3 regions of the Aminobacter sp. SR38 genome follow, and region 1 is predicted to be linked to each of the others. Evidence: riboswitches for the same ligand, from Rfam matches in the RefSeq annotation. Region 1 holds a riboswitch; each other region holds the start of a gene.
The links. A riboswitch is a leader RNA that binds a small molecule or an ion and turns the genes downstream of it on or off. The one in region 1 is predicted to bind cobalamin.

Region 2: it holds a riboswitch for cobalamin, as region 1 does, so the genes downstream of both, IG197_RS36915 (TonB-dependent receptor) here and IG197_RS22170 (ABC transporter ATP-binding protein) in region 1, are expected to answer to the same signal.
Region 3: it holds a riboswitch for cobalamin, as region 1 does, so the genes downstream of both, IG197_RS25415 (DUF1636 family protein) here and IG197_RS22170 (ABC transporter ATP-binding protein) in region 1, are expected to answer to the same signal.

What each region holds. Positions count from the first base shown of each region.
Region 1 covers NZ_CP062112.1:4,535,443-4,545,665, forward strand. The annotation lists gene IG197_RS22160 (iron ABC transporter permease) at 1-649, opposite strand, end outside; gene IG197_RS22165 (ABC transporter substrate-binding protein) at 704-1,648, opposite strand; gene IG197_RS22170 (ABC transporter ATP-binding protein) at 1,665-2,480, opposite strand; cobalamin riboswitch at 2,588-2,798, opposite strand; gene IG197_RS22175 (MFS transporter) at 2,831-3,997, opposite strand; gene IG197_RS22180 (hypothetical protein) at 4,131-4,301, opposite strand; gene IG197_RS22185 (membrane-bound PQQ-dependent dehydrogenase, glucose/quinate/shikimate family) at 4,403-6,832, opposite strand; gene IG197_RS22190 (MarR family winged helix-turn-helix transcriptional regulator) at 7,012-7,464, shown strand; gene IG197_RS22195 (isocitrate lyase/phosphoenolpyruvate mutase family protein) at 7,665-8,432, shown strand; gene IG197_RS22200 (FAD-containing oxidoreductase) at 8,476-9,858, opposite strand; gene IG197_RS22205 (DUF4126 domain-containing protein) at 9,855-10,223, opposite strand, start outside.
Region 2 covers NZ_CP062113.1:5,451-15,673, forward strand. The annotation lists gene IG197_RS27975 (ABC transporter substrate-binding protein) at 1-361, opposite strand, end outside; gene IG197_RS36910 (TonB-dependent receptor domain-containing protein) at 373-1,479, opposite strand; gene IG197_RS36915 (TonB-dependent receptor) at 1,383-2,231, opposite strand; cobalamin riboswitch at 2,410-2,612, opposite strand; gene IG197_RS27985 (alpha/beta hydrolase) at 2,894-3,721, opposite strand; gene IG197_RS27990 (AMP-binding protein) at 4,031-5,656, shown strand; gene kynA (tryptophan 2,3-dioxygenase) at 5,653-6,489, shown strand; gene IG197_RS28000 (ABC transporter substrate-binding protein) at 6,534-7,670, shown strand; gene IG197_RS28005 (branched-chain amino acid ABC transporter permease) at 7,938-8,858, shown strand; gene IG197_RS28010 (branched-chain amino acid ABC transporter permease) at 8,884-9,855, shown strand; gene IG197_RS28015 (ABC transporter ATP-binding protein) at 9,848-10,223, shown strand, end outside.
Region 3 covers NZ_CP062112.1:5,195,107-5,205,329, forward strand. The annotation lists gene cobN (cobaltochelatase subunit CobN) at 1-458, opposite strand, end outside; gene cobW (cobalamin biosynthesis protein CobW) at 473-1,510, opposite strand; gene IG197_RS25415 (DUF1636 family protein) at 1,507-1,941, opposite strand; cobalamin riboswitch at 1,978-2,181, opposite strand; gene IG197_RS25420 (winged helix-turn-helix domain-containing protein) at 2,177-3,403, opposite strand; gene IG197_RS25425 (NADH-quinone oxidoreductase subunit A) at 3,747-4,112, shown strand; gene IG197_RS25430 (NADH-quinone oxidoreductase subunit B family protein) at 4,103-4,684, shown strand; gene IG197_RS25435 (NADH-quinone oxidoreductase subunit C) at 4,691-5,296, shown strand; gene IG197_RS25440 (NADH-quinone oxidoreductase subunit D) at 5,306-6,496, shown strand; gene IG197_RS25445 (NADH-quinone oxidoreductase subunit E) at 6,497-7,621, shown strand; gene nuoF (NADH-quinone oxidoreductase subunit NuoF) at 7,633-8,940, shown strand; gene IG197_RS25455 (NADH-ubiquinone dehydrogenase) at 9,027-9,728, shown strand; gene nuoG (NADH-quinone oxidoreductase subunit NuoG) at 9,816-10,223, shown strand, end outside.

The DNA.
Region 1 (10,223 bases):
GGGTCTGCGTCATCAGCCAGACGCCGCACAGGACAAGGGCTGCCAGCGGATAGGGCAGATGGCTCCATTGCGCCAGCCCGAGCCCGCCAAGCATCCAGAAGATCGCGACATGGGCAGCCTTGGGGTCGCCGATGAAGATCAAGAGGTTGCCTGCGGCCGAGATGATGAAGCTCACCGCCACGCCGGCAAGGATCAGCTGGCCGGCCGACTGCGCCCGCGCCAGGTTGGCGATGGCAAGCACCAGTGCGGTTGCCGCCAGCGCGCCGGCAAAGGCGAAGACCGGTACGGTGACGGTGCCGAGCACCATGCCGGCATGGATCAGCGCCATGATCGCGCCGAAGGCCGCGCCCGACGAAATGCCGAGCAGATGCGGATCGGCGAGCGGATTGCGTGTCACCGACTGCAGGGCTCCCCCCACCAGCGCCAGCGAGGCGCCGACGATGGCGCCCAGGATGACGCGCGGCGCGCGCACGTCCCAGACGATATTCTCGCGTCCGCTCGACCAGACCGCCTCGACGCTTCCCGGTATCAGCTTGTTGGCAATGACGCCCCACACCGTTTCCAGTGGGATCGCCACCGGGCCGACGCCGACGGCAATGATCATGCCTATCACAAGCACCACGGCCAGCCCCGGTATCAGGGCCGGCATGGCGTGGATCAGGACGTGTCTTGGCCCTGTGACGAGGTGGCGATGCGACACGGCTCAGTCGGCCCGCATCGCGGCGGCCAGCCGCTTGATCGCCGCAATGTTGCGCGGTCCCGGCGTCGCCTCGTTGTATTCGAGCACGAAGAAGCGGTTGTTCTTCACTGCCTCGATGTCCTTGAAGGCCGGGTTGGTGCGCATGTAGTCGATCTTCTGCTCGGCAGTTACCTCACCGTAATTGACGATCACCACCATGTCGGGATTGCGCTCGATGACTGGCTCCCAGCCGATCTCGACCCAGCTCGACTCGACGTCGTCGACGATGTTCTTGCCGCCGGCTGCCTCGATAATGGCGGTCGGCATGGCGTAGCGTCCGGCGGTAAACGGCTTCTGCTCGCCGGAATCGTAGATGAACACGTTGACCGGCTTGTCGAGCTTGGGCAGCTCGGCCTGGAAGTCGGCGAGTGCCTTCTCATAGCCTGCCACCAGGACCTCCGCCTTCTCGCGCACACCAAAAATGGCGCCGAGATTGAGCAGGTCGGCATACATGTCCTGAAGCGACGACTTGTCCTTCTTCATGATGTGGATGCAGCTTTCGGTCAGCTCGTAGACAGCGATCTTGAAGGGCGCGAGCGTATCCGGGGTGACGTCGCCGCCGACCTTCATGCCGTAATTCCAGCCGGCGAAGAACAGGTCGGTGTCGGCGCCGAGCAGCACTTCCTTGCTGACGTATTGTGGGGCGAGTTCGGGCAGTTCGCCGACGCCCTTGCGCAAATCCTCGCTCAGCGTCTTCCAGCCGGAGATGCCGGAATAGCCGGCCATGTGGTCGGCGAGGCCGAGCGCCAGCATCATCTCGGTCAGGTTGACGTCGTGCGAGACGGCGCGCTTGGGCGCGGCCTCGAAGGTGACGTCGCGGTTGCAGCTCTTGACGGTGACGGGGAAGCCGCTGGCCATAGCTGTTGCGCAGGTGGCGAGCAGGGCGGCGGCGATGATGGGCAGGCGCATGGAGGCTCCTTGATGTTCAGCGTTCGAGGTGAAAGGAAAAGCGTGGACGACCGGTGACGGGGTGGTCGTCGAGGGTCGCTCCGACGGAAAAGCTGTCACGTATGCGATCGGGCGTCAGGATGTCGGCGGGCGCGCCGCAGGCAATGGCGCGGCCGCCGTCCATGACAAGCACGCGGTTGGCATGGGCCGAGGCGAGCGCCAAATCGTGCAGGGAAACGATGACGGTGCAGCCGAGATTGCCGAGCAGCTCCAGCACTTCGAGCTGGTGGCGGATGTCGAGGTGGTTGGTCGGTTCGTCGAGGATCAGAAGGTCGGGTCGCTGCACCAATGCCCGGGCGATCATCACGCGCTGCTTTTCGCCGCCCGACAGCGAGCAGAGGTCGCGCGCAGCGAGTGCGGTCAGGCCGAGGAGGGCAAGGGCTGCCTCGACTTGGTCGTAGTCGCGGTCGCTGGTGCCGAAACTCGTGACATGCGGGGTCAGGCCCAACTCGATGATTTCTGCGACGGTCAGGCCGAAGTCCGAGGCGCTTTCCTGAAGCACGGTCGCTATACGGCGGGCGCAGTCGCGCGGCTTCATCTTCCAGATGTCGGTGCCGTCGAGGCGGACAGTGCCCGAAGTCGGCTTGTGGTAGCGGTAGAGGCAGCGCAGCAGGCTCGACTTGCCGGCACCGTTGGGGCCGACGATGGCGAGCAACTCGCCCGGCGCAACCGCAAGGCTGATCGGCTCGAGGATCGGCTGCGAAGCACGAGGGCCCCAGCTGACGCCATCGAGTTCGAGCAGTGCCGGGGTGGTGCCTACAAGGCGGCTAGCGGCGTGGACGCGATCGAGCATACCCTGTCTCCGCGGTCGGGCGGAGGCAGCAGAACGATCCGGAAAGCGCGCCGGTACCGAAAAAGGCAGTCGCAACCATCATCATCTCCGCGGCACACCCCGGCCGGTTGAGTTAATCGGATGATGGCAGGTCTCCTGGCTTGCGGGTGATCGCGCCTCGGAGCCTTCCCGGCCTTTCGGCCAGTGGCATGTTTCCGAATTGCTATCCGCTCACAGTTGCGGGGGCAGCCACGGTTTCGCGTCGGGGACGTCTCACCGTGTTCCCATTTAACCTGCTGCCCGAACCGGATAGCAGGAACCATCGCTGTCGTGGCTACAGCAGCGACGGGTTGCTGACAATCGCTAAAGCGTCATGCCGCCTGCTGAATTGCGTCGCGGCGGTCGAGCGCGAAGGAAATGAGCGCGACGCTGAAGGCAGACAGCGCAATGGCCGCGCCGACGAAGGGCAGGTCGGCATAGCTCACGCCCATCGAAATCGCAGCACCACCGGCCCAGGCGCCGGCGGCGTTGCCGGCGTTGAAGGCGCCCTGGTTGAGGGTGGCCGCGAGGTTCGGTGCCTCCGAAGCGGTTTCGACGACGCGCATCTGCATCGGTGGCACGATGACGAAGGTGATGACGCCCCACATGAAGACGAGCAGGATCGCGGCGGGCGCCGAAGAGCTGAGTTCGGCGAAGGCGACGTGGATCGCCGCCATCACCACCAGCGCGCCGATGGCTGTGGGCATCAGCTTCCAGTCGGCCAGCTTGCCGCCGATGATGTTGCCGATCGTCATGCCGCCGCCGAACAGCAACAGCACCCAAGTGACCGATTCAACCGAGAGGCCGCTGACGTCGGTCAGGATCGGCTTGATGTAGGTGAAGACGGCAAACAGGCTGCCCGAGGCGAGCGCCGAGATGATCATGGCGAGCCATACCTGGAGCTTGCCCAGCACCTTGACCTCGCCTGATACCCCGCCCTTGCCGGGAGGGGCGACGCCCGCAGGGACCAGCCAGGCGATGGCCGCCACCGAGAGCAGGCCGATGACGACGACGGCAAAGAAGGTGGCGCGCCAGCCATAGGCTTCGCCGAGTGCCGTGCCGCCGGGAACGCCGAGGATGTTCGCCAATGTCAGGCCGGCAAACATCAACGCAATTGCGCTGGCGCGCTTGTTGGTTGGGACCAGGCTTGCCGCCACCACCGAGCCGATGCCGAAGAAGGCGCCGTGACCAAAGGCGGTGATGACGCGGGCGATCATCAGCGTCCAGTAAGTGGGGGCGATGGCGCAGAGCAGGTTGCCGAAGACGAACATCATGGCGAGCCCGATCAGCACCGGTTTGCGCGGCAGTTTCGCTGTGCCCACCGCGATGATCGGGGCGCCGACGACGACGCCGAGCGCGTAGCCGGTGACCAGAAGACCGGCGGCCGGGATCGACACGCCGAGGTCTGCGGCGACCTCCGGCAACAGGCCCATGATCACGAATTCGGTGGTGCCGATGCAAAAGGATGCAATGGCCAGAGCGAGGATCGGCAAGGGCATGGGCGGACTCAGGGGAGCTGAAACGATTTAGACGCACAATTTCCTCATGTCCGGCGCGGCACAAGCGACGTTGCCGCATTGCAGCAATGCACTTGGCGCATAGGAGAAGTGCGCAAGGCGCTAGCTGAGAGGATCAGGATTGCTGGGTGAGGTCGCGTCGGAGAAATTCGTAGAGCCGGTCGACTGCCGAATTGGCGGCCTGCGGGTTGCGCAATATGCCGATTTCCATCTCGGGCAGCGGCGGCAGGCCCTCGGCTTCGCCGATGACGCGCAGGCCGGGGGGCACGCTGCGCTGGGCGAGCACGGCTACTGGCGGGTACCCGTTCGTCGCACGGGTACCGCCCTTGCCGGCCAGAAATGAAAAGGGCGCCCGAGGCGCCCCTTCCGATGTCGATGCGCCCAGACTCAGTTCTGCCTGGGCAGCCTGTAGGCGACGATGTAGTCGCCGCGGTCAGGCGACTGGCGCGCCCCGCCGGCCGAGATGACCACATATTGCGTTCCGCTCTCATGCGAGACGAAGGTCATTGGCGTAGACTGGGCGCCGACAGGCAGCCGGCCCTTCCACAACTCATTGCCCGTCTCCACGTCGAGTGCACGCAGATAATAGTCCTGCGTGCCGGCGTAGAAGACGAGGCCGCCTGACGTCGCGATCGGACCGCCCAGCGTCGGCATGCCGATCGGGATCTGCAGGCCGGTTTTCATGCCAAGCGGACCGGTATCCTGCAGCGTGCCCGCCGGAACCTGCCAGGCGATCTGGCGGGTCTTGAGGTCGATGCCGGTGAAGGTGCCATAAGGTGGCTGGTGACAGGGAACGCCGAGCGGCGACATGAAGCCGTTCTTCAGCGCGCCATAGGGCGTGCCCTTCTGCTGCGACAGGCCGTCATGGGCTGCCGAGCCGCCATAATTGTCGGTCTCCTCGCGCGGCATCAGCTGGGCGAACTGCGGCATGCGGATGTCGTTGACGATCAGCAACCCCCGGGCCTCGTCGATCGCCGCACTGCCCCAGTTCATGCCGCCATAGTAGCCTGGAAAGATGATCGAACGCGTCAGGCCGGGAGGCGTGAATTCGCCCTCGTAGCGCATCTTCTTGAACTCGATGCGGCAGTAGAGCTGGTCGTAAGGCGTCGCACCCCACATCTTGGCCTCGGCGAACGGCTCCGCACCGATCGCCGGCATGCCGACCGAATAGGGCTGAGTCGGCGACAGGAAGTCCTCCGGCACGCCGCCGGTCTGCGGAACGGCGCGCTCCTCGACCTCGGCGATCGGCTTGCCGTCGCGGCGGTCGAGCATGAAGATCTGCCCGCGCTTGGTGATCTGGATCAGCGCCGGAACCGTGCCGCCCTTGCCATCCGGCACGTCGTAGAGCGCCGGCTGGGCGGGAACGTCATAGTCCCAGATGTCGTGATGCACGGTCTGGAACTTCCAGCGTTCGCGGCCGGTTGCAATGTCGAGGGCGACGACCGAGGCGGTATAGTCCTCGGCGGCCTTCGAGCGATGTGCGCCAAAGAAGTCGGGCGTGGCGTTGCCGGTCGGCAGGTAGACAAGGCCAAGGGCCTCGTCATAGGCCGGTGTCGACCAGACATTGGGCGTGCCGCGGGTGTAGCTTTCGCCTTCCGGCGGCAGCTTGGTGATGGCGGGGTTGCCGAGATCCCAGGCCCAGACCAGTTCGCCGGTGAGGGCGTTGAAGGCGCGTACGGCGCCGGAGGGTTCACCTGTCTCGACATTGTCCCACACCCAGCCGCCGACCATGATCAGGTCACGCGCCACGGTGGGGGCGGAGGTCTGGAAGTAGAAACCGTCCTTGATCTCGCCCATGCCGCTTTTGAGGTCGACGATGCCGCCATTGCCGAAATCCTGGCACAGCTCGCCGGTCTTGGCATCGAGCTGGATCAGGCGGGCGTCGATGGTGGTCATGACGATGCGGGCGGCGCAGGATGCCGCCGCAGCGGGCATGTCGGGCGTCGACGCTACGACGCTTGCGGGTGCCAGCGGGTCGGCGGAGGCTGCATTGGCCTCGCTCGGTGCCGAAGCCGGCTCGTAATAGCTGACGCCACGGCAACGCTGCCACAGCGGCGACTTGGCTTTCGGGTCGAATTTCCACTTCACTTCGCCCGTATCCGGGTTCAGCGCATGGACGATGTTGTTGGGCGAGCAGGTGTAGAGCGTGTCGTTGACGAAGAGCGGCGTGTTCTGGTCCTGCGCGGTCCCTGAGGGGATATCGCCCGATTGGAACGTCCAGGCAACCTCGAGCTTGTCGACATTGTCGCGGTTGATCTGGTCGATCGGGGCATAGCGTGTACCTGCCGGGGTGCGGCCATAGTGGCGCCAGTCGGTGGCGCTGGCGGCTGCCGGAGGAACGCTCGGCTTGGGCTCGGCAGAGGCGAGCGTATTGCTGATGATGCCATGTGGGGTGAAGCCGTAGAAGGCGGTAGCGACAAGTGCCGCGACCAGCAGGCCGGCAAGCGCGAACGGAGCCCGTTTGCCGGTGCGCGTCGGGAAGAGCGGGGCGAGCAACAGCGCCGGGATGGCGATCACTGCAGGTGCTACGAGGCGCGGCACCAGCGGCCAGAACTCAAGGCCCGATTCCCAGAGCGCCCAGGCAATCGTTGCCAAAAACACCAGGCCGTAGAGCCAGAGGCCCGCCCTGCGGCGCATGACGTAGAGAATGCCGGAGGCGATGACGCAGAGACCGGCGAGCGCGTAATACCAGGATCCGCCCAGGCCGATCAGCTGGACGCCGCCATAGACGAGCGGTGCCCCGATGACGACCAAGAGCAGGCCGAATAGAACCAGAAGCCAGCCGCCGCTGTCTCTGGGTGTCTGTTGTTCTGCCATGTCGATGTCTCGCGAAGATTGAACCGAAAATCAGCCGCCCGGGCGGGCGGTTTCGGACGCGATCGTCATGCCGGCGCTCTGCGGAGAACTCCTCGCCTCTACCTCCGCACAGACGTCGCGACCGTGTTCCGGCCGAGAATCTCATCGCATCCTAATAGATAATATGTTATCTTTCTCGAATGTCCAATGACGCATCCGACCGCGCCGGTTTCGGCCGGAGCCTGCTCTCCGTCGCCCGGCTTTGGCGCCACGCGGCGGACAGCGCGCTCGACGACTGCGGCCTGTCGCATGCCACCGCCATGCCGTTGCTGACGCTGTCGCGGCTGGGCGACAATATCCGCCAGGGCGTGATCGCCGACCATCTCGGTTTCGAAGGTCCGTCTCTGGTGCGCATCGTTGATCTGCTTGCAGCCGACGGCCTGATCACCCGCAGCGGCGATCCCGGTGACCGCCGTGCCAAGATTCTGTCCCTGACCGATGCCGGCCGCAGCCGCGTCGAGGAGATCGAGTTGATCCTCGAACGCCTGCGCACCGAGCTTCTGGCCGACGAGGACGCCGCGGAACTTAAGGTCGCGCTCGGTGTGCTTGTGCGTCTTGAACAGCGGCTGCTGGCAGCGGATCCGGACAGCTGAGGGTAGGGGTGGAAGGGTTCATCTATCTGGGCCGTAACCGTTGTTCGCCGGTCATGGCATGGCAACGCCGCGACGGTCCGACCCACGCAACGGTGATTACCCCTGTCTCTGGCAACTCACTTACCGCATTCTGCGCTATGGCCAAGCAGCGTCACGCTGCTAGGTTCCAGACCTTCAGTCATTCCAAGAGGCAGAATTCCATGACCAGCCAGATCGACAAGGCCCAGGCCTTCCATGCCCTGCATGTGAAGGGCGACCCTGTGGTGCTCTATAACATCTGGGATCCCGGCAGTGCGGCCATCGTCGCCAAGGCCGGTGCCAAGGCGATTGCGACAGGCAGCTGGCCGGTTGCTGCTGCCTTCGGTTTCGCCGATGGCGAAAAGATTCCGCTCGACCTGGCACTCTCCAACATCCGCCGCATCGTCGCCGCCACGGACCTGCCGGTCACGATGGACCTCGAGGGCGGCTATGGCGTCGAGCCCGAGGCTGTCGCAGCGACAGTGACGCGGGCGCTGGCGGAAGGGGTCATCGGCTTCAACTTCGAAGACCAGATCGTCGGCGGCAGCGGCCTGCACGACATCGCTGTCCAGGTGAAGCGCATCGCCGCGGCGGCCGACGCCGTCAAGGCGTCAGGCATCCCGGCCTTCATCAATGCCCGCACCGACATCTTCCTGAAGGCAAAGCCCGACGAGCACAGCGACGCGCTGGTCGACGCCGCGATCGAACGCGCCGAAGCCTACGCCAAGGCCGGCGCACATGGCTTCTTTGCGCCGGGCCTCGGCAACGAGGCGCTGATCGGCAGGCTCTGCAAGGCGGTCTCGCTGCCGGTCAACATCATCGCGCTCGCGCATGTGCCGCCAAAGGCGAAGCTGGCCGAGCTTGGCGTCGGCCGCATCAGCTATGGCCCGGTGCCGTACCGACAGATGGCGGAATGGCTGGAGGCCAAGGCGCGCGCGGCCTTCGAGTAAGCCAACCGGAACAGGCCCATTCCGTTGCCGGGATGGGCCGACCCTATGCCAGCGGCTTCAGCTCGATGGCAATCGTCGGCAGAAGCTCCGACACCGTCGGATGAATGTGTACCGCGCGCTGCAGCGTCTCGATCGGCGCCCTGGCATACATCAGGTCGAGTACGGCATGGATCGTCTCGTCGCCGCCAGTGCCGAGCACCGAAGCGCCGAGGATCTGCCTGGTGTCGGCGTCGACAAGGATTTTCATGAATCCTTGCGTCTCGCCTTTTTCGACGGCGCGGCCGACGCGCGTCATCGGCCTTTGGCCTGCCAGCACCTTGCGGTCGCTCTTGCGCGCTGCCGTCTCCGTCATGCCGGCGCGGCCAAGCGGCGGGTCGACATAGAGCGCATAGGCCTCGATGCGGTCCGAAACCTTGCGCGGGTCGTTGTCGAGCAGGTTGGCGGCGACGATCTCGAAATCGTTGTAGGCGGTGTGGGTGAAGGCGCCCTTGCCGTTGCAGTCGCCCATCGCCCAGATGTGCGGGACGTTGGTCCTGAGCTGGTCGTCGACCTCGATGTAGCCGCGCTTGTCGGTGGCCACGCCCGCTCTGTCGAGGCCGAGATCGTCGGTGTTGGGCTTGCGGCCGATGGCAAGCAGCACGTGGCTGCCCGTTACGGCACGGTCGCCTGAGGTGCAGTCGACGCCGACGGTCACGCCGTCGGGATGCCGGGCAAAGCTGATGCATTCGGCGTTCAGCCTGAGGGCGATGCCTTCATGTTCGAGTATGCCCCGCACTGCCTCCGAGACATCCTCGTCCTCGCGCGAGATCAGCCGCGGGCCCTTTTCCACCACGGTCACTTGCGCGCCGAAGCGGCGGAACATCTGGGCGAATTCCAGCCCGATATAGCTGCCGCCGACGACCACGAGATGGCGGGGCAGGAAATCCACCTCCATCATCGATGTGTTGGTCAAATATTCGATGTCGTTGACGCCGGGCATGTCCGGAATGTTGGCGCGGCCGCCGACATTGATGAAGATGCGCTCGCCATGGAGCAGTTCGTTGCCGACACGCACCTCATGCGGCCCCTCGAAACGGGCATGGCCGCGATAGAGCGTGCAGCCCTTCATGCCGCCGATCCAGTCTTCCAGCCCGCTGCGTGAATCGACCGTTACCTTGTCCTTGCGTGCCTTGACTGCCTTCATGTCGACCGAGACATCGCCTGTCGAAACGCCATAGTCGGCGCCGGTGCGAGCGAGATGGGCGGCATAGGCGCTCGCCACCATCGTCTTGGTCGGCTTGCAGCCGGTGTTGACGCAGGTGCCGCCGACCAGCTTGCGCTCGATCAGCGCCACCGTCTGACCCGCCGCCGTCAGGCGCCCTGCCAGCGGTGGCCCGGCCTGGCCGCAGCCGATGATGATGGCGTCGAATCTCTGCGCCACGCTCATACGACCATACTCACGACCAGCAGGGCGCCGAGTATCGCCACGGCATCCTCGATCAATGCCGCCGGCAAGTCATTGCCGAAGGAAGCCGCGAGACGGCCTCTGATTTCCGCGCCGCCGAGCGTGCCGAGGATCGCGCCGATGATGCCGGCAGCCAGCCCGCCAACAACGATCCCGCCAGCGGTGCCTATGACGGCGCCGGTCAGCGCGCCGATGACGATGCGGGTGCCAAATTGCACCGGCACCTTGCGGCTCGGTGTCGACGGCAACTGATCGGTGACCAATTCGACAATGGCCAGCAAGGTGAATATGGCGACCGCTATCCAGTGGCCCATGAAGCCGGCCCAGGTGCCGGCCAGCGGCAGCCA
Region 2 (10,223 bases), on a different replicon from region 1:
ATTCCTCGACCCGGATGCCGAGGCGCCTCAGCAACTCAACCGTCGTCCGTGTCGTGTAGGCTCCGGCGAGTACCAGGTCAGGCTGCATCAGAAACACTTCCTCGGCAAGGCCATGATTGACGGCAAAGCCGTTGGTCCGATCGGCCAGCACCGACGTGTTGGGATCGCTTGCCAGATAAGACACTGAATGCAGCTGCCCCTCGGCCGCCAGAAGCATCGCCAGCTGGTCGGTGCAGACATTCATCGACACGACGCGTTTCGGCGGCCCGGCGGCTGCCGGTGCTGATGACAACGCGGCCAGCCCCGCGAGAGCGGACAGCCACGCTCGAAACCGAGCGCAGCTGAGACGATTGGTGGGCATGTTACCTCGCATCAGAACACACGCGTGAAGCTCAGATTGAAGCTTCGGCCCGGCGCGCGATAGTTGGTGACGGTCGAATAGTGTTCGTTGAACAGGTTCTCGACCGAAAACTTCAGGCTCGCCCGCTCGTCGAACGTGTAGTTGGCGGCGAAATCCACCGTCACATAGTCCGGCAGCTTGATGGTGTTGGCGGCATTGGCGTAGCGCGCCGCGCCGTAGAGCAGCTTGGCGGTGAGGTCGAGGCTGTCGGTCGCGGCAAAGCTCACCTCGGCGGCCGCCTTGAAGCGATCGCGATAGGGAATGTAGCGGCCGTTGTCCTCATTCTTCGGCGAGCGGTAGTCGATCGAAACCTTGCCACTCCAGCGCTCGTCGAACGCATGCGACAGGCTGGCCTCGATACCGGTCACCTTGGCGCGCGCGACATTGAACGGCAGGTAGGTCGGCGGGTTGGAGGCGATCGCGTCGGTCAGCCAGGTCTGGTAGAAGGCGACGTCAAGCTCGGTCCCCTCGCTTGGACGCCAGTTGATGCCGATCTCATAGGACCGCGACTTCTCCGGCTTCAGGTTGGGATTGGAGTAGTTGGGGTAATAGAGGTCGCTGAAGGTCGGCGCCCGGAAGCCGGTGCCGTACGAGGCGCGCGCCACAAGCTCGGGAACGAGCTCGTAGCTGGCACCGATGTTGTAGGTGGTGGCGCCTCCGAACTGTTCATTGTGATCGTAGCGCAGACCGCTGTCGATCGTCAGCGCGCCATAGTCGAGCGAGTACTGGCCGAACACCGCCACGAGGTCGCGCGAGCCGACACCGAAATCGACAGTCGAAGCCACCTCCTCGCGATAGGCCTCGGCGCCGCCGACCAGGACATGCCTGACTTCACCTGTTTCAAAGGACTTTTCCGTCGACGCGAAGATGCCGTAGCGCCTGGTGTCGAATTCGCTGCTGCCCACGACGCTGTCACGGACATTGGTCGAATAGTCGAGGTTGCCGGAAAGTTCGACGGTCGAGCTCCAGCTGTCGGAATGCTTCACCCGTGCGCCGATCCTGCCGGCGAAGGTGTCGGTGTCAACTTCATTGGCGGAAGGCGGGGAGGCATCGTACTGGCTGCGGCCCCGGGCAAACAGGCCATCGGCATATAGCGGCCCCAGCCAAACTCCTTGGCGGCTGCGACGCTGAGCGAGCCCTGCAGGAAGCCATCGTCGTCAGGCTCATGTCCCCAGGCCAGCGGCGTGGTGAAGTCGTAGCCGCGCGTGCCGAGGATGGAGCCACCGACGGAGTAATCGATGCCGTCCTCGGTGCGTCCGCGCAGATCGCCTGAGAGATAGCCACCCCAAGGATGCGTGAAGCCCGAGGTGATGCTGCCGCAGGCGTTACGGCCGTCGTCACACTGGCCGCCCTGTTTGGTGATGATGTTGACGACACCGCCGATGGCATCGGAGCCATACTGCGCTGAGTGCGGTCCCTTGGCGATCTCGATACGCTCGATCGACGACAGCGGAATGTTGAAGATCGAGCTCGTATCGCTGGTCGCCGATGAACTGCGGACGCCATTGACCAGCACCAGCGTCTGGCCGGCCGACATGCCGCGCAGATAGACATTGGACGAGGCCCCCTGGCCGCCATAACCGATGATCGAAACGCCGGCATAGTGCTTCAGCAACGACGGCAGGTCTGCTGCCGCGGACTTTCGCAATTCTTCCTCGTCGATCACTGTGGCCGACGACGTCGGGCGAACAAGCGCGGTTTCGCGGCGCAGCGGCGTAACGACCAGGCGCGGCAGCACGGTCACGCCGCCTGCAGCGGGCGCCTGCTGCGCGCTGGATGGTGTCGGGATGGCCAGCATGATCGCGCCGATGCCCAGGATAAGTCTCTGCATTTCTGCCCTCAAATGGTTTGGGGGGCGCGACAAGGATCGCACCCGGTTTCCAAACCGCAGGCAAGACAGGTCGGCAGGCAGACTTTGGGACAAGATTGACCCGACGGCCTTCCGCATGCGGCAACACTTTCGATGTCACCGCCACGAGCGACCGCGCCTGACCACACCCCGTGGACAAGCATGGGTGACTGGAACGGGCAGGTCTCCTGACTTCCGTGTCACAGCCTTTTTCCGCCTTCCCGAACGCGCGAATGCGTTCAGTGGCATGATGGAAGAGGCTCAACGGTTACAGTTGCGGGGGCAGTCGCGGATTTGGCCTTCGGCCTCACCGTGTTCCCTTTTCATCCGCCTCTCGGCGGAACCGATTCCGAGGCGGACGCTACTCAGGGATGCCGAGGCTTGTCAATCGCAATCATGCGATCGGCCATAAAATATATTGATTTTCAAATAGATAGGATCATTGGACACGGACAAACAGGGCAGCTTGTGCAATCGCCCCGGACGCGGCAAGCCCTGCATGGGACCGCCAATTGGACGGCACTGCCCCTCGTGGACAGAGGCCACCAGCACATTGCCAACGGGGTCGCGGAAACTGAACCGACGATGTGCGCGCTACGGCCATCGACATCATCTTCGGCCGCGTCGGTATCATCCGCGCATGTTCAGCCGAGCAAGGTCCTTGTCAGCGCATGATCCTTGTCGGCAAGCCCGTCGATGACGCTGAAGTGATGCCGGTCGGGCTCGACCACTGTAGCGGTGGTGGCGCCAAGCCCGGTCCAGATATTGGAAAGCAATGCGTTCTGGCGCAGGAACTCGGCGCGCTCGCCACCGCCGACCCAGCAGGTGATTCGGACGTTGTCCACCGGCCGCAGCAGCGCCGGGCTTTCAGCCAGCGCCTCGGTCTCGTCGATGTGGAGCGTCTTGTTCATGCCGGTGTTGATCAGCGGCCTGAGATCATGAACTCCCGAGAGCGAAACGACATGACGGATACGAGACTGCACATCGGGCGCAAGCGGCGAAGCAGCCGCGACCATGCGCGACACGAGGTGTCCGCCGGCGGAATGACCGGTCAGCATGATCGGGCCTTCGACCAACGCGGCTGCCTTGCCGATCGCCGCACCGACCTCGCGCACGATATCGCCGATCCTGACTTCCGGGCACAAGCTGTAGGACGGCATCGCCACCGCGTAGCCGCTGTCGATGGAACCCTTGGCGAGATGCGACCAGTAGCTCTTGTCGAGCGCCATCCAGTAACCGCCATGGACGAAGACGACGAGCCCCTTCGGCGTGCCTTCAGGCAGGAACAGGTCGAACCGGTTGCGCGGCCTGTCGCCATAAACGATGTCGAGTTGCGCCCTATCAGCTGCCGACAGGACGTCACGAAACGATTGCGCCGGTTCCACCCACGCAGCAGGCCAACGGTCGCCGCCGGCGATGTTGGCGCCATTGCTGTAGGCGTTGTCCCAATCGGCGATATGGCGTTCGAGCATACGGGCATCCCTCCAAGGCGGCAGCAATCCAGGCGCATAGCAATGGCCAGCGTGCCGGATTGCGTCAATGGGCCAGCGGCAGAAACTTTATGCTTGAAATAATTTTGGTCCGGTGCAATTCTCAGCCATCAGTCGAGAACGTGGGAGGTCTCGCTGTGCCAGACGCCGATCGCATGTCGATCTCGCATAGCCGCGGCCTGTGCCGAACGGCTACCCGTTGCGGCGCAGCACCTTCCCCCGAAGTAACGCATTCCAACGCACGCATGGCGCTTCCGTCATGCCGATGAGCAGGTAGGGGACAGCCGCAGAATGCTTGGACCGTCAGCGCATATTGACACCTTCACGCGCGATAACCTGCCACCCCAGGACCAGTGGCCGACCTTTCTGCTCGACGGCTTCGACTATCCCGAGCACCTCAATGCGGCCGTCGAGCTGACCGATCGCCTGGTCGAAAAAGGCCTGGGCGACCACACCGCGCTGATCGGCAACGGCCGCCGCCGCACCTACAAGGAGCTGTCCGACTGGACCAACCGACTGGCGCATGCGCTGGTCGAAAACTACGGCGTCAAGCCCGGCAATCGGGTGCTGATCCGCTCGGCCAACAACCCGGCAATGGTCGCCTGCTGGCTGGCCGCGACCAAGGCAGGTGCTGTCGTCGTCAACACCATGCCTATGCTGCGCGCCGGTGAGCTCGCCAAGATCGTCGACAAGGCAGAGATCACGATTGCGCTGTGCGACACGCGCCTGATGGACGAGATGATCGCCTGCGCCAAGGACAGCGCCTTCCTGACCAAGGTGATCGGCTTCGACGGCACCGCCAACCATGACGCCGAACTCGACCGGGTCGCGCTCGACAAATCCGTCATCTTCGAAGCGGTCAAGACCGGCCGCGACGACGTCGCCCTGCTCGGCTTCACCTCGGGCACCACGGGCGTGCCGAAAGCGACGATGCATTTCCATCGCGACCTGCTGATCATCGCCGACGCCTATGCCAAGGAGGTGCTTTCGGTCACCTCCGACGACGTCTTCGTCGGCTCGCCGCCGCTGGCCTTCACCTTCGGTCTTGGCGGCCTGGCCATTTTCCCATTGCGCTTCGGCGCGGCCGCGACCCTGCTCGAGCAGGCAACGCCGCCGAACATGATCCACATCATCGAGACCTACAAGGCGACGATCTCGTTCACCGCGCCGACCGCCTATCGCGCCATGCTGAAGGCCATGGACGAAGGCGCCGACCTGTCGTCGCTGCGCGTCGCGGTCTCTGCCGGCGAGACCTTGCCCGGGCCGGTGTTCGAGGAATGGCTGGCCAAGACGGGCAAGCCGATCCTCGACGGCATCGGCGCCACCGAGATGCTGCATATCTTCATCTCCAACCGCTTCGAGGACATGAAACCCGCCTCCACCGGCAAGCCGGTCGGCGGCTATGAAGCGCGGGTCGTCGACGGCGACATGAACGAGGTGCCACGCGGCACTGTCGGCAAGCTTGCCGTGCGTGGCCCGACAGGCTGCCGCTACATGTCCGATGACAGGCAGCTCGAATATGTCCGCGACGGCTGGAACCTGACCGGCGATGCCTTCATCCAGGACACCGACGGCTTCTTCCACTTCGCCGCGCGTTCCGACGACATGATCGTCAGCGCCGGCTACAACATCGCCGGTCCCGAGGTTGAAGCCGCCCTGTTCTCGCACCCCGAAGTCGCCGAATGCGCCGTCATCGGCGCGGCTGACAGCGAACGCGGCCAGATCGTCGAGGCCTATGTCGTGCTGGTTGCCGGCGTCGCCGCCGACGCCGCGACCGTCAAGCGCCTTCAGGATCACGTCAAGGCAACGATCGCGCCTTACAAATACCCGCGCTCGGTGAAGTTCATCGACGCCCTGCCCAAGACCCAGACCGGCAAGATCCAGCGCTTCCGGTTGCGTGCGGAGAAGATGAATTGAGCAAGCCTTACGATCCCTCCGTCGAGGGCGCGCAGATGTCGTTCAAGGACCGCATGTCCTACAGCGATTATCTGCATCTCGAAAAGATCCTCGACGCTCAGGCGCCGCTGTCGACCGCCCATGACGAGATGCTGTTCATCATCCAGCATCAGACGTCGGAGCTGTGGATGAAGCTCGCTTTGCACGAGATCGGCTCGGCGATCCGCTCGATTCGTGCCGACAAGCTTGAGCCCTCGTTCAAGATGCTGACCCGCGTGTCGCGCATCTTCGAGCAGCTCAACAGCGCCTGGGATGTGCTCAGGACGATGACGCCGAGCGAATACACCGAATTTCGCGACTCGCTCGGGCAGTCCTCGGGTTTCCAGTCCTGGCAGTATCGCGCCATCGAGTTCATGGCCGGCAACCGCAACACAGCCATGTTGCGCCCGCACGCCCACCAGCCCGAACTCAGCGAAAAGCTCGAGGCGGTTCTCGCCCAACCTTCGCTCTATGACGAGGCGATCCTGCTGCTTGGTCGCAACGGCTTCGATATCGGCGCCGACGGCAAGCGCACCGACTGGCGCGAAACGCGCAGCGAAAGCGAAGAAGTGCTCGTCGCCTGGCAGGCGATCTATCGCGATCCGCAACGCCACTGGATGTTCTACGAGCTGGCCGAGAAGCTTGTCGATTTCGAGGATTACTTCCGGCGCTGGCGCTTCAACCATGTCACCACGGTCGAGCGTATCATCGGTATGAAACGTGGCACCGGCGGCACGTCTGGCGCCTCGTATCTGAAGAAGATGCTGGAGGTTGAACTGTTTCCCGAACTCTGGAAAGTTCGCACCCGGCTCTAGGACTTCAAATCAAATAATCGGGAACACTTGGGAGGAGTAACCTAATGAAGAAAATCATTGCGGCAGGAATTTTCGGACTTTCGTTGGCGGCATCCGGCCTTGCCTATGCCGAACCGGTGAAGATCGGCGTCATCACCACGCTTTCGGGCGGCGGTGCGGGCCTCGGCGTCGACATGCGCGACGCGTTTGCGCTGGCCATGAAGCAGTCCGGCAACAAGGATGTCGAGCTGGTCGTCGAGGACGATGCCCAGAAGCCCGAGATCGCCGTCCAGCTCGCCGAAAAAATGATCCAGAGCGACAAGGTCGACCTGCTGACCGGCATCATCTGGTCGAACCTCGCAATGGCCGTGGTGCCTAACGCTGTGGCGCAGGACGTCATCTACCTGTCGCCCAACGCCGGCCCGTCGGCGCTCGCCGGCGCCAAGTGCAACAAGAATTATTTCAACGTCGCCTACCAGAACGACAATTTCCACGAGGCGATGGGCCAGTACGCCAACAAGGACTACAAGAAGACCTTCATCCTCGCGCCCAACTATCCGGCCGGCAAGGATTCGCTGACCGGCTTCAAGCGCTATTACAAGGGCGAGTTGGCCGGCGAAGTCTACACCCAGGTCGGCCAGACCGACTACGCCGCCGAGATCGCCCAGATCCGCGATTCCGGCGCCGACTCGGTGTTCTTCTTCCTGCCCGGCGGCATGGGCATCTCGTTCATGAAGCAGTACGCCCAGTCGGGCGTGAACATTCCGGTCATGGGCCCGGGCTTCTCCTTCGACCAGGACATACTGCCGGCGGTCGGCGACGCAGCCCTCGGCGTCAAGAACTCGGCGAGCTGGTCCAAGGATCTCGACAACGAGGCCAACAAGCAGTTCGTCGAGGCCTTCCAGGCCGAATACAAGCGCTTGCCCTCGGTCTATGCCGCCCAGAGCTGGGATACGGCAAACCTGATCCTCTCGGCGCTCGGCAAGGCCAGCGTCAAGGACAAGGATGCCTTCCGCGCAGCACTCAAGGCCGCCGATTTCAAGTCGGTGCGCGGCGAGTTCACCTTCAACACCAACAACCACCCGGTGCAGAACATCTACGTGCGTGAAGTGATCAAGGAAGGCGACGTGCTGACCAACAAGATCGTCGCCACTGCCTTCGAGCACCACAAGGACGCCTACGCCGACCAGTGCAAGATGTAGGATGGGTTCAGGCCCGCTCGTTGCAGGCCAGCCTTGTAACGAAGCGTCCGACCCCCACTCCGCCTCGCGGCGCTCGGCACCTCTCCTCCTCATAAGGGGAGAGGAAAGGAGCCAAGCCGCAGCGGCTTTTCCTCTCCACCGTCGAACGGGGGAGAGGTGTTTGCGAAGCAACCCGGAGTGGGGGTCGAATTCCCTCAGCAGCGCATTTGAAGAGTTGTAGGCGTCCCGCCACACTGAAACGACAATCCAGCCAGCGAAAGCGTCCCCTTGTCCATAGCACTGCTCCTCGAGCAACTTCTCAACGGGCTGCAGCTCGGGGTGATGCTGTTCCTCATGGCCGCCGGCCTGACGCTGATCTTCGGCGTCATGGGCCTGATCAACCTCGCCCATGGATCGCTCTACATGATCGGCGCCTTCGCATGTGCTGCGGTCGCGGCTGCCACCGGCTCGTTCTGGATCGGCCTGGCGGCGAGCCTCGTTGCTGCGGCAGCGGCCGGCGCAATCATCGAAGTGACGGTCATACGCCGCCTCTATGACCGCGACCATCTCGACCAGGTGCTGGCGACATTCGCGCTGATCCTGATCTTTTCCGAAGGCACGCGCTGGCTGTTCGGCTCGTTCCCGCTCTATCTCGACATTCCGCCGCTGCTGCAAGGCGCAGTCCCCCTGCCCGGCGGCGGCCAGTACCAGCTCTACCGTCTCGCCATCATCGGCGTCGGTGTGGTGGTAGCACTGGGCCTGTATGTGCTGATCTCGCGGACGCGGCTCGGCATGCGTATCCGCGCCGGCGAGTCCGACCGCGAGATGATCGCCGCACTCGGCGTCGATATCCGCACCCTTTACACCGTCGTCTTCGCACTTGGCGCTGCACTGGCCGGTCTTGCCGGCGCGCTCGTCGGCGCATTGCAGTCGGTGCAGGTCGGCATGGGCGAGCCGGCGCTGATCCTCGCCTTCGTGGTCATCGTCATCGGTGGCATCGGCTCGATCAAGGGCGCCTTGTTCGGCGCCATCCTGGTCGGCGTCGTCGATACCATGGGGCGTTTCCTGCTGCCCAAGGCTCTGGCGCTGATGATCCCCGCCGCCCAGGCCGGCCCGATAGGTGCAGCACTTGCCTCGATGCTGATCTACATCGTCATGGCGCTCATCCTTGCCTTCAGGCCTAGCGGCCTGTTTGCGACGCAGTCGTGAGGACGTCATGACCAACGCACCCATCATGACCCCCGAAACCATCGTCAACGTCAGCCTCGCATTGCTTTTGCTCGGCTTGCCGCTGGTGGCGCAGACGATGGGCGAGCCGTTCTACATCACGCTCGCAACGCGCATCGCCATCCTGGCGCTCGCCGCCGTCGGCCTCAACATCGCACTTGGCCTTGGCGGGCTGGTGTCGTTTGGCCACGCCGCCTTCTTCGGCCTCGGCGGCTATGCTGCCGGTATCCTCGCCACCCATGCCTTTGACGGCGTGCCGCTGTTCGCCGGTATCCCCGGCACCGCATCGATGCCCATCATCTGGCTTGTCGCTGTTCTCGTCTGCGGCCTGATCGCCTTGCCGATCGGCGCCATCAGCCTGCGCACCGCGGGCGTCTACTTCATCATGATTACGCTCGCCTTCGCGCAGATGATCTACTACTTCGCCGTGTCCTGGCCGGCCTATGGTGGCGAGGACGGGCTTTCGATCTATGTGCGCAACGAATTCCCCGGTGTGAACACCGCCCAGCCGCTGTCCTATTTCCTGATCTGCTATGCAGTTCTGATGCTGGCGCTCGGTCTGTTCTGGCTGCTGCGCGGCTCGCGCTTCGGCGCGTCCTTGCAGGCGGCCCGGCAGAACGCAACGCGGCTGTCCGCTGTCGGCATCGCTCCATTCAACATCAGGCTGGTTGCCTTCGCGATCTCGGCAATGGTCACCGGCCTCGCCGGCGCGCTGTTTGCCGACCTCAACAAATTCGTCAGCCCCTCCATGCTGTCCTGGCATATGTCGGGCGAACTGATCGTGCTGATCATCCTGGGTGGCAAGGGCCGGCTGTTCGGACCCGTCGCCGGGGCCATGCTCTATGTCCTGTTCGAATTCGCCCTTGGCGGCATCACCGAACGCTGGCAGTTCTTCCTTGGGTTGATCCTGCTCGGTGTCGTTCTGTTTGCCCGCGGCGGGCTGCTCGGTCTGCTGGCCGGAAAGGCGCGTCATGGCTGAGCCGATCCTCGAAATCCGCGACCTCCGCAAGACCTTCGGCGCCCTGAAGGCGACAGATGGCGTCAGCCTTGAACTCAGGCCCGGCGAGATCCACGCGCTGATCGGGCCCAACGGCGCCGGCAAGAGCACGCTGATCCACCAGATTTCCGGCTCGTTGCGGCCGGACAGCGGCAGCATCCGCTTCCTCGGCCAGGACATGGCCGGGCTCGACATGGCCGCGCGCGCCCGTCTCGGCCTCGGCCGCAGCTTTCAGATCTCGTCGCTGGCGCAGGAGTTTTCCGCCCTGCGCAACGTCATGCTGGCGGTGCAGGCACGCCAGGGCACGAGCTTCCGATTCTTGCGCCCTGTCATGAGCGACAAGAGCCTGA
Region 3 (10,223 bases), 660 kb from region 1:
GCCTTCATGTTCTCCGGGCCGCCCTCGCGGAAATAACCGAGCAGAGTGTCGAGTTCGGTGCGCGGCAGGGTCGAGGCCTCGATCAGCCTGAGATCCTCGTCGTGGCTTTCGCCCGGCAAGAGCGCCAGCGCGATGCCTTTTTCGCGCGCCATCGCGGCAAGCTGGTCGCAGCCGTAGCGCCACCAGTCGTGGCCGCCGAGAATGCGGACAAGGATGACCTTGGCGTGGCTGGCGACGCTGTCGATCCAGAGATCGACCGACATCGGATGGCGGAGGTCGCGCAGGCTTGCGAGCCGCATCGATGGCAAGTTGTCCGCATCCGCCTTCCAGGCGCCGGCGAGGCCGGCCAGATCGCTGTCGGTGAAGGACAGCGCCGCCACATCCGCAGGCTTCTGCCTGAGGTCGACAGGCTCGATCAGGTCATCGAGCGAGGCGGAGGTGGTGGTGAGGATGTGCATCCCGGCTGTCCGGTTCAGCCGACCAGGATACGCTCGATGGCCGGGCGGTCGAGACCCTTGAGGCCGATCACGACCAGGCGCGAGCGGCGGTCGTCCTCTGCGGTCCAGGCACGGTCATAATAGTGGTTGACGCGCGGTCCGACGGCCTGGATGAGCAGCCGCATCGGCTTGCCGCCGACGTCGACGAAGCCCTTCACACGCAACACGTTCTCTTCTTCGGCGGCGGTGGCGACGCGTTTCGCCAGTTCGTCCGGGTTGGCGATCGACGGGATCTCGATGACGAAGGTATCGAAGTCGTCATGCTCGTGGTCGAACGCCCCGTCGTGATGGGTCTTGCGGTTTTCGATGTCGTCCTCGACGGCGAGGCCGAGGCCGAGCAGCACCGACGGATCGACCTTGCCATGCGCCGACGGCACGATCTTGACGGCGCGTGCCAGGTGCTCGCGCACGATGGCGGTGGCGCGGGCGTGGCCGGCTTCGTCGAGCAGGTCGCTCTTGGACAGGATGATGAGATCGGCGCAGGCGACCTGATCCTCGAACACTTCCTCGACCGGGTCGTCGTGGTCGAGCGAATCGTCCGCACTGCGCTGGGCGGCGAGCGCTTCCATGTCGGAGGCAACTTTACCTGCGGCCAGCGCAGGACCGTCGACCACGGCGATGACGCCGTCGACCGTCACGCGGCTCTTGACCGTTGGCCACTGGAAGGCCTGGACCAGCGGCTTGGGCAGCGCCAGGCCCGAGGTCTCGATCAGGATGTGGTCAATCCTCGGTGTAAGCGACAGAATTTGGTCGAGGGCAGGGACAAAGTCGTCGGCGACGGTGCAACAGATGCAGCCATTGGCCAGTTCGACGATGTTTTCCTCCGGGCAGGCATCGACGCCGCAGCCCTTGAGAATCTCGCCGTCGATGCCGACATCGCCGAACTCGTTGACGATGATGGCGAGGCGCTTGCCCTTAGAGTTCTCGAGGATGTTGCGCAGCAGCGTGGTCTTGCCGGCGCCGAGAAAGCCGGTGACGACGGTGCAGGGAACGCGTTCGACGGAGGCGGTCATGTGTCTTCCTTGATGAGTGCAAGTGGTGGGATGCGCGCGACGAGGCCGCGCTTGAGGCTATCGGGACGGCCGCGCCAGGGGATCAGGCCGTCGGTCGAGGTGGCGAAGAGTCTTGCGCCGGCGACGAGATCGTCGCCCGACATGGTGTTGAGATCGCCGAAGACGTAGCTCCACGCGCCGTCGCGGATCAGGGCGGCGCTAAGGCGGCGCTTGCAGTTGCCCAGGCACTCGACGCTGCGCACGGCGATCTCGCCATCGGCGGCGAGGCGGGCGTGCTCGGCAAGCTGGGCGCCGGCGCGTGGATGGGCGTCGGAGCTGTTTTCGTCGCGGCAGGATGAGCAGACGAGGATGGTCACGTCGCATGGGCGCGCGTCGGCTGCATCGCAGGATGCGTCGGCTGATGCGACCGGAAGGTTGTCGTCGAAATCCAAATCCAGGCTCCTTGCCCGGGGCACCCGCCAGGCGATCGGATCAATGTCTGCGACGGCAGGTCTCCTGGCTTGCGGATCGTCGCCTTCGCTCGCCTTCCCGGGAAAATCCCAGTGGTCTTCGAGCTTGGCTCTTCGCTCACAGTTGCGGGGACAGCCGCGGATTTGACGCCACCGGCGCGCACCGCATTCCCTCTTAGCCTTCGCCGTTGCGGGCGAAGGACCGTCTGTGGGCGATTTAGGCTTTCGCGAGGGGTGGAGTCAACGAGGCGGAGCGACCCGCAATGTCGCTCAGGCCGGGTCCGAGATCGCCCGCGGGCGTCACCTCGATGCTTTCGAGGCCGAGCCAGTCGCGCATCTGCTGGAGTTCTTCGTAAAGTTCGGCTGCGGTTTCCGGTGGCGCACAGGGCTCTGCATAGGCGGCGTGGACGCGCAGGATACCCGCCGGTCGGTCGGCCTTCAGGTCGATGCGGGCGACGATGCGCTCGCCCAGAAGGAAGGGCAGGACGTAGTAGCCGTACTGGCGCTTCTCAGCCGGGGTGTAGATTTCGATGCGGTAGCGGAAGTCGAACAATTGCTCGGCACGGGTGCGCTCGAAGACGAGCGGATCGAAGGGCGCAAGCAGGGCGCGTGCCTGGATCTTGCGCGGAATGCGCGCATCGGCGTGGAGATAGGCCTGCCGGTCCCAGCCTTCGACGCGGACGGGAATCAGTTCGCCGGTCTCGACCAGCTCTTCGAGCCGGCCTTTCATGTCGGCTGGCGACAGGCGGAAATAGTCGCGCAGGCAGATGCCGGTGGCGATGCCATGGGCGCGGGCGGAGATTCGCAAGAGATCGCGATGCGCATCCTCGGTCTGGGGAGCTGGACGGTCGTATATGCCGGCCGGGAGCACGCGCTCAGGCAGATCGTAGAGGCGTTCGAAGCCACGCCGCGAATGGGTGGTGATGCGACCGGCCCAGAACAGCCATTCGAAGGCATGCTTTTCCTGGCTCCAGCCCCACCAGCCGCCGGAACCCTTGGCGCCCTCGATGTCGGAAGCGGCGATCGGACCGCGGTCGACCACCTGGCGAAAGATCTCTTCTATATAGGGCCTGTTGGCACGGCCGAACTTGGCAAGCCCGCCATACATCCCGTCCTCGGCCCGCGCCATGCGCCAGCGCAACAACGGAAAGGTCTCCAGCGGCAGCAGCGACGCTTCATGCGCCCAGTATTCGAACAGCATGCGCTTCTTCGGAGCCATGGCGTCGTCGAGCAGGGCCATGGGGTAGGAGCCTAGTCGCGAATAGAGCGGCATGTAGTGGGCGCGCACGACGGCGCTGACCGAGTCGATCTGCAGCAGGCCGGTGCGGTCGAGCACGCGCTGCAGGTGACGCCGCGTGATCGCGCCGGTGGGGCGCGGGTCGGCAAATCCCTGGGCCGCCAATGCGATGCGGCGGGCCGTGGCGAGTGAGAGTTTTTCCTTCATTGCGGCAAGCTATCGCAGTCTCTTGAGGAGTGACGCAAGGGCACGAGAATCGACCTTTGCTGCAAATGCTAGCAGAACTTGGGTTCCGGTCTTGTCAGGAGCGTAAACTTGAGTAGAAAACGAAGGAAATCAAAGGGGAGCCACACGCGCAGGATTTTAGGCCAGCAGTGTGCTTTGCCACGTTTTGGCCAAGGTTGGACTTGCTTCGACCGACCGGCTGCGCTAACCGTCGCCGCATTGCAGCACGACCGTTTCGTCCGGCTCGGCGAGAATCTGTCGCGCTTCCGGAAACGGACCCCGTGCTGTAAATCTGGGTGGATAGGCCACCAACGGAATTCGCAGCATGAACGCTCTCCTGAGTTCGTACCTGCCCATCGTCATTTTTATCGGTGTGGCGCTTATTGTCGGCATTGCGCTTATCGTGGCGCCTTTCCTTGTGGCCTACCGCAGTCCGGATCCGGAAAAGCTTTCAGCCTATGAGTGCGGCTTCAACTCGTTTGACGACGCCCGCATGAAGTTCGACATCCGCTTCTATCTGGTCTCCATCCTGTTCATCATCTTCGATCTCGAAGTGGCGTTCCTGTTCCCGTGGGCGGTGTCCTTCGGCGAGATCGGCATGCTCGGCTTCTGGTCGATGATGATCTTCCTGGCCGTGCTGACCATCGGCTTTGTCTATGAGTGGAAAAAGGGAGCGCTGGAATGGGATTGAACGACGCCTCCGGCACCCTGATCGCGCCGAAGCCGAAAGGCATCATCGATCCGAACACCGGCAAGCCCATCGGTTCAGACGACGCCTTCTTCGGCGAGCTGAACAACGAATTGTCCGACAAGGGTTTCCTCGTCACCTCGTCCGAAGCGCTGATTACCTGGGCGCGTACCGGTTCGCTGATGTGGATGACCTTTGGTCTGGCCTGCTGCGCCGTCGAGATGATGCACATCTCGATGCCGCGTTATGACGCCGAGCGCTTCGGCATCGCGCCGCGCGCCTCACCGCGCCAGTCGGACGTGATGATCGTCGCCGGCACGCTGACCAACAAGATGGCGCCGGCGCTGCGCAAGGTCTACGACCAGATGCCGGAACCGCGCTACGTCATCTCGATGGGCTCGTGCGCCAATGGCGGCGGCTACTATCACTATTCCTATTCGGTGGTGCGCGGCTGCGATCGCGTCGTGCCCGTCGACATCTATGTGCCCGGCTGTCCTCCGACCGCCGAAGCACTTCTCTACGGCATCCTTCTTCTCCAGAAGAAGATCCGCCGCACCGGCACGATCGAGCGGTGATCCCAGATGAGTGAAGCCCTGAACGACCTTGCCGCGTACATTGCGGAAAAGCTCGATGCGGACATCGAAGAAAGCGTCGTCGCCTATGGCGAGCTGACGCTGACGGTGAAGGCCGCCGACATCGTCGACGTGATGACCTTCCTGCGCAGCGATGTGCAGTGCCAGTTCGTCTCCTTCATCGATGCTGCCGGTGTCGACTACCCGCAGCGTCGCAAGCGTTTCGATGTCGTCTATCATCTGATGTCGCCGCGCCAGAACCTGCGCATCCGCGTCAAGGTCGCCACCGACGAGGACACGCCGGTTCCGTCGATCACCTCGGTCTATCCGGGTGCCGACTGGTTCGAGCGCGAAGCCTATGACATGTACGGCATCCTGTTTTCGGGCCATCCCGACCTGCGTCGACTTTTGACCGACTACGGTTTCGAAGGTCACCCGCTGCGCAAGGACTTTCCGCTCACCGGCTTCGTCGAGGTTCGCTACGACGACGAGCATAAGCGTGTCGTTTACGAGCCGGTCGAGCTCAAGCAGGAATTCCGCAATTTCGACTTTTTGTCTCCCTGGGAAGGCACCGAATACGTGCTGCCGGGTGACGAAAAAGCCAAGACGAATTGAGGCGCCGAAATGGCTGAAACCTCCGTCCGCAACTTCAACATCAATTTCGGCCCGCAGCATCCGGCGGCACACGGCGTGCTGCGGCTGGTGCTCGAGCTCGACGGCGAAGTCGTCGACCGCGTCGATCCGCATATCGGCCTTTTGCATCGCGGCACCGAAAAGCTGATTGAGCAGAAGACCTATCTGCAGGCCGTGCCCTATTTCGATCGCCTCGACTATGTCGCGCCGATGAACCAGGAGCATGCCTTTGCGCTCGCGGTCGAGCGCCTGCTCGGCCTCGAAGTGCCGAAGCGTGGCCAGATCATCCGCGTGCTCTATTCCGAGATCGGCCGCATCCTGTCGCACCTGCTCAACGTCACCACGCAGGCGATGGACGTCGGCGCGCTGACCCCACCGCTGTGGGGCTTCGAAGAGCGCGAAAAGCTGATGGTGTTTTATGAGCGCGCCTGCGGCGCGCGCATGCACGCGGCCTATTTCCGTCCGGGTGGTGTCCACCAGGACCTGCCGCAGAAGCTGGTCGAAGACATCGGCAAGTGGATCGATCCGTTCCTGCAGACCGTGCAGAATCTCGACGACCTTCTGACGCCGAACCGCATCTTCAAGCAGCGCAACGTCGACATCGGCGTGGTGTCGCTCGACGACGCATGGGCCTGGGGTTTCTCGGGCGTCATGGTGCGCGGTTCGGGCGCTGCCTGGGACCTGCGCAAGAGCCAGCCCTACGAATGCTATTCGGAGATGGAATTCGACATTCCGATCGGCAAGAACGGCGACTGCTACGACCGCTACCTGATCCGCATGGAAGAGATGCGCCAGTCGGCGAAGATCATGCGCCAGTGCGTCGATCTGCTGCTCGGCAAGGAAGCGACCGGTCCCGTGTCAAACGTGGACGGCAAGGTGGTTCCGCCGAAGCGCCAGGCGATGAAGCGTTCGATGGAATCGCTGATCCATCACTTCAAGCTCTACACCGAAGGCTATCGTGTGCCGGCTGGCGAGGTTTATGCAGCCGTCGAGGCGCCTAAGGGCGAATTCGGCGTCTTCCTGGTCTCCGACGGCACCAACAAGCCTTACCGCTGCAAGCTGCGCGCACCGGGCTTCGCCCATCTCCAGGCAATGGATTTCCTGTGCCGCGGCCACATGCTGGCGGATATCTCGGCCGTTCTCGGCTCCCTCGACATCGTGTTTGGTGAGGTCGACCGCTAAATGTCAGTCCGCCGTCTCGCAGAAGCCAGCGTCCAGCCAGCGTCATTCGCCTTCAACAAGGCGTTCACGGCGCAAGCCAAGACCTGGATCAAGAAGTATCCCAAGGGCCGCGAACAGTCGGCCGTCATCCCGCTGCTGATGCTGGCGCAGGAACAGGACGGCTGGGTGACCAAGGCTGCCATCGAGCATGTCGCCGACATGCTTGCCATGCCTTATATCCGTGCGCTCGAAGTCGCGACCTTCTACACGCAGTTCCAGCTCAAGCCGGTCGGCACGCGCGCCCACATCCAGGTCTGCGGCACCACGCCCTGCATGTTGCGCGGCTCGGAAGAGCTGATGGACGTCTGCCGCTCGAAGATCCATCACGACCAGTTCCACACCAACGAGGCGGGCACGCTGTCGTGGGAGGAAGTCGAGTGCCTTGGCGCCTGCGTCAACGCACCGATGGTCATGATCTTCAAGGACACCTACGAGGACCTGACGCCGGAACGCCTAGGCGAGATCATCGACCAGTTCGAGGCTGGCAAGGGCGCGCAGGTCAAGACCGGACCGCAGACCGGCCGCGTGTTTTCCGCCCCGCTGACAGGCTTGACCTCGCTGGCCGACGAGAAGGGCGTGCTCAAGACGACCCGCGACAAGGCTGCCAAGGCCGCGGCAAAGGCCGCCAAGGCCGCCGCCGTCGGAACGGCCGTTCCGCCGTCGAACGCCGCCAAGCCGAAGACCGACGCGATCGAGACCAGCCCGGCCGTCAAGTCGCCGTCGAAGGTCAAGGCAGCACCCGCAGCCGAGAAGGCAGCAAGTGTTGCAGCGCCCAAGGCAGCAGCTGCGGCCAAGCCGTCGCTCGAAGACAAGAACCGTCCGGCCGGCATCGCCAAGCCGGCTGCCGTCGACGACCTCAAGCTGATCTCGGGTGTCGGCCCGAAGATCGAGGGCACGTTGCACGAGCTCGGTATCTTCACCTTCGGTCAGGTCGCTTCCTGGAAGAAGGCCGAGCGCGATTGGGTCGACGGTTACCTGAATTTCAAGGGCCGCATCGAGCGTGATGACTGGGTCAAGCAGGCCAAGGCGCTCGCCAAGGGCGGTGTGGCCGAATACGTCCGCGTCTTCGGCAAGAAGCCGGTCTGAGGAGCAAGATCATGCTTGAAGACAAGGATCGCATCTTCACCAACATCTACGGCCGCTTCGACCAGTCGCTGGCCGGCGCGATGTCGCGTGGCGCCTGGGATGGCACCGCCGGCATCATCGAGAAGGGCCGTGAGTGGATCATCAACGAGATGAAGGCGTCGGGCCTGCGTGGCCGCGGCGGCGCCGGCTTCCCGACGGGTCTCAAGTGGTCGTTCATGCCCAAGAGCAACCCGGATGGCCGTCCGTCCTACCTCGTCGTCAACGCCGACGAATCCGAGCCGGGCACCTGCAAGGACCGCGACATCCTGCGCCATGACCCGCACACGCTGGTCGAGGGCTGCCTGCTGGCCGGTTTCGCCATGGGGGCGGTTGCGGCCTACATCTATGTGCGCGGCGAGTTCATCCGCGAGCGCGAAGCGCTGCAGCGCGCCATCGACGAGGCCTATGACGCCAAGCTGATCGGCAAGAACAACAAGAACGGCTACGACTTCGAGATCTATATCCATCACGGTGCCGGCGCCTATATCTGTGGCGAAGAAACCGCGCTGCTGGAAAGCCTCGAGGGCAAGAAGGGCCAGCCGCGCCTGAAGCCGCCGTTCCCGGCCAATGTCGGCCTCTATGGTTGCCCGACGACGGTCAACAACGTCGAGTCGATCGCCGTCGCGCCGACCATCCTGCGCCGTGGTGCGGCCTGGTTCTCCGGCATCGGCCGCCCGAACAATGTCGGCACCAAGCTGTTCATGCTGGTCGGTCACGTCAACACACCCTGCACGGTCGAAGAGGCCATGGGCATCAGCTTCCGCGAGCTGGTCGAAAAGCATGGTGGCGGCATCCGCGGCGGATGGGACAATTTGCTTGCCGTCATTCCTGGCGGCGCGTCCTGCCCATTGGTCAAGGCCGAGGACATCATCGACTGCCCGATGGATTTCGACGGCCTGCGCGAGCGCAAGTCGTCCTTCGGCACGGCTGCCGTGATCGTCATGGACAAGTCGACCGATGTCGTGAAGGCGATCGCGCGTCTCAGCTACTTCTTCAAGCATGAGAGCTGCGGCCAGTGCACGCCGTGCCGCGAAGGCACGGGCTGGATGTGGCGCGTCATGGAGCGCCTGGTGCGCGGCGAAGCGCACAAGCGCGAGATCGACATGCTGCTCGACGTCACCAAGCAGATTGAAGGTCACACGATCTGTGCGCTGGGTGATGCGGCGGCATGGCCGATCCAGGGCCTGATCCGCAACTTCCGCCCGGAAATCGAGCGGCGCATCGACGAGTTCTCGCGCAATGCGCACCGCAGCGAGCCGGTGTTGGTGGCGGCTGAGTAAGGGTTAAGTCAGAAAGTGCGGGCCAAAGGTCCGAAACAGGAAACGACGAGGCAGAGGCGAACGGCGAAGGCGACAAGGAGCTATCAATGTCGACATTTCCCTTTCCCAAGAATGCAGTGCCTGAAATGGAACGTTTGGAGCAGATGAACAGGGACTTCGTGGCGATGCTGCCCAAGGAGTTTGCCGGATCGGCGAACCTCATGGTGCATCCCGCCGCAGGTTTCGCCGCTGCTTCGGCTCTCGGCGTTGGTCTCGCCAGTCACGCCATGGGCGTCTGGATGGGAGCCGTGTCGGGCGCATCGGAAGTCGCGCAACGCCTGCTGTCGCCCTTTGCCGACTATGCCGGCGACGTGGCGAGTTTCGCGCCCGCGCGTACGAAGATCGCCAGGCGCGGGGACGATGAAACGGCGTCGCTGATCGCCGAGGTCAAGACCCTGGCGCGCAAGCTGGAGCAGGCCGAGGCGAAGCCGGCGGTTGCTGCCACGGTCGAACCGGCGGTCATCGAGACCGCTGTCTTTGAAGAAGCTCCGGTGGGGCTTCAGCCTGAGGATTTCAGGCAGCCTGCATCGATCGAAAGGCCTGAGACGCCTGACGATCTCAAGGCCATTTCGGGCATCGGCCCGAAGCTGGAGCAGGTGCTGAATGGTCTCGGTATCTGGACCTATGGCCAGATCGCCGGCTGGACGGCGGAAGAGGTGGCCTGGGCCGACGACTATCTCGGCTTCAAGGGTCGGATCGGTCGTGATGATTGGATAGGGCAGGCGGCAACGCTTGCCGGCGGCAACTGAGCCGCTTGAATTGTGGATTTCGGGGCGCAGCGCTGGCCGCGCCCCTTGCAGGACGGAATGCGGATCATCCGCGGGATTTGAGGCGCTATGGCAAAGCTTAAGGTCGACGGGAAAGAGATTTCGGTACCCGACCACTATACGCTGCTGCAGGCGGCGGAAGAGGCGGGCGCGGAAGTGCCGCGCTTCTGCTTCCATGAGCGGCTGTCGATCGCCGGCAACTGCCGCATGTGCCTTGTCGAGGTGAAGGGCGGACCGCCCAAGCCGGCGGCATCCTGCGCCATGGGCGTGCGCGACCTGCGTCCCGGCCCGAACGGCGAGACGCCCGAAATCTTCACCAACACGCCGATGGTCAAGAAGGCCCGCGAAGGCGTGATGGAATTCCTGCTGATCAACCATCCGCTCGATTGCCCGATCTGCGACCAGGGCGGCGAATGCGATCTGCAGGACCAGGCGATGGCCTTCGGCCTCGACGGCTCCCGCTACAACGAAAGCAAG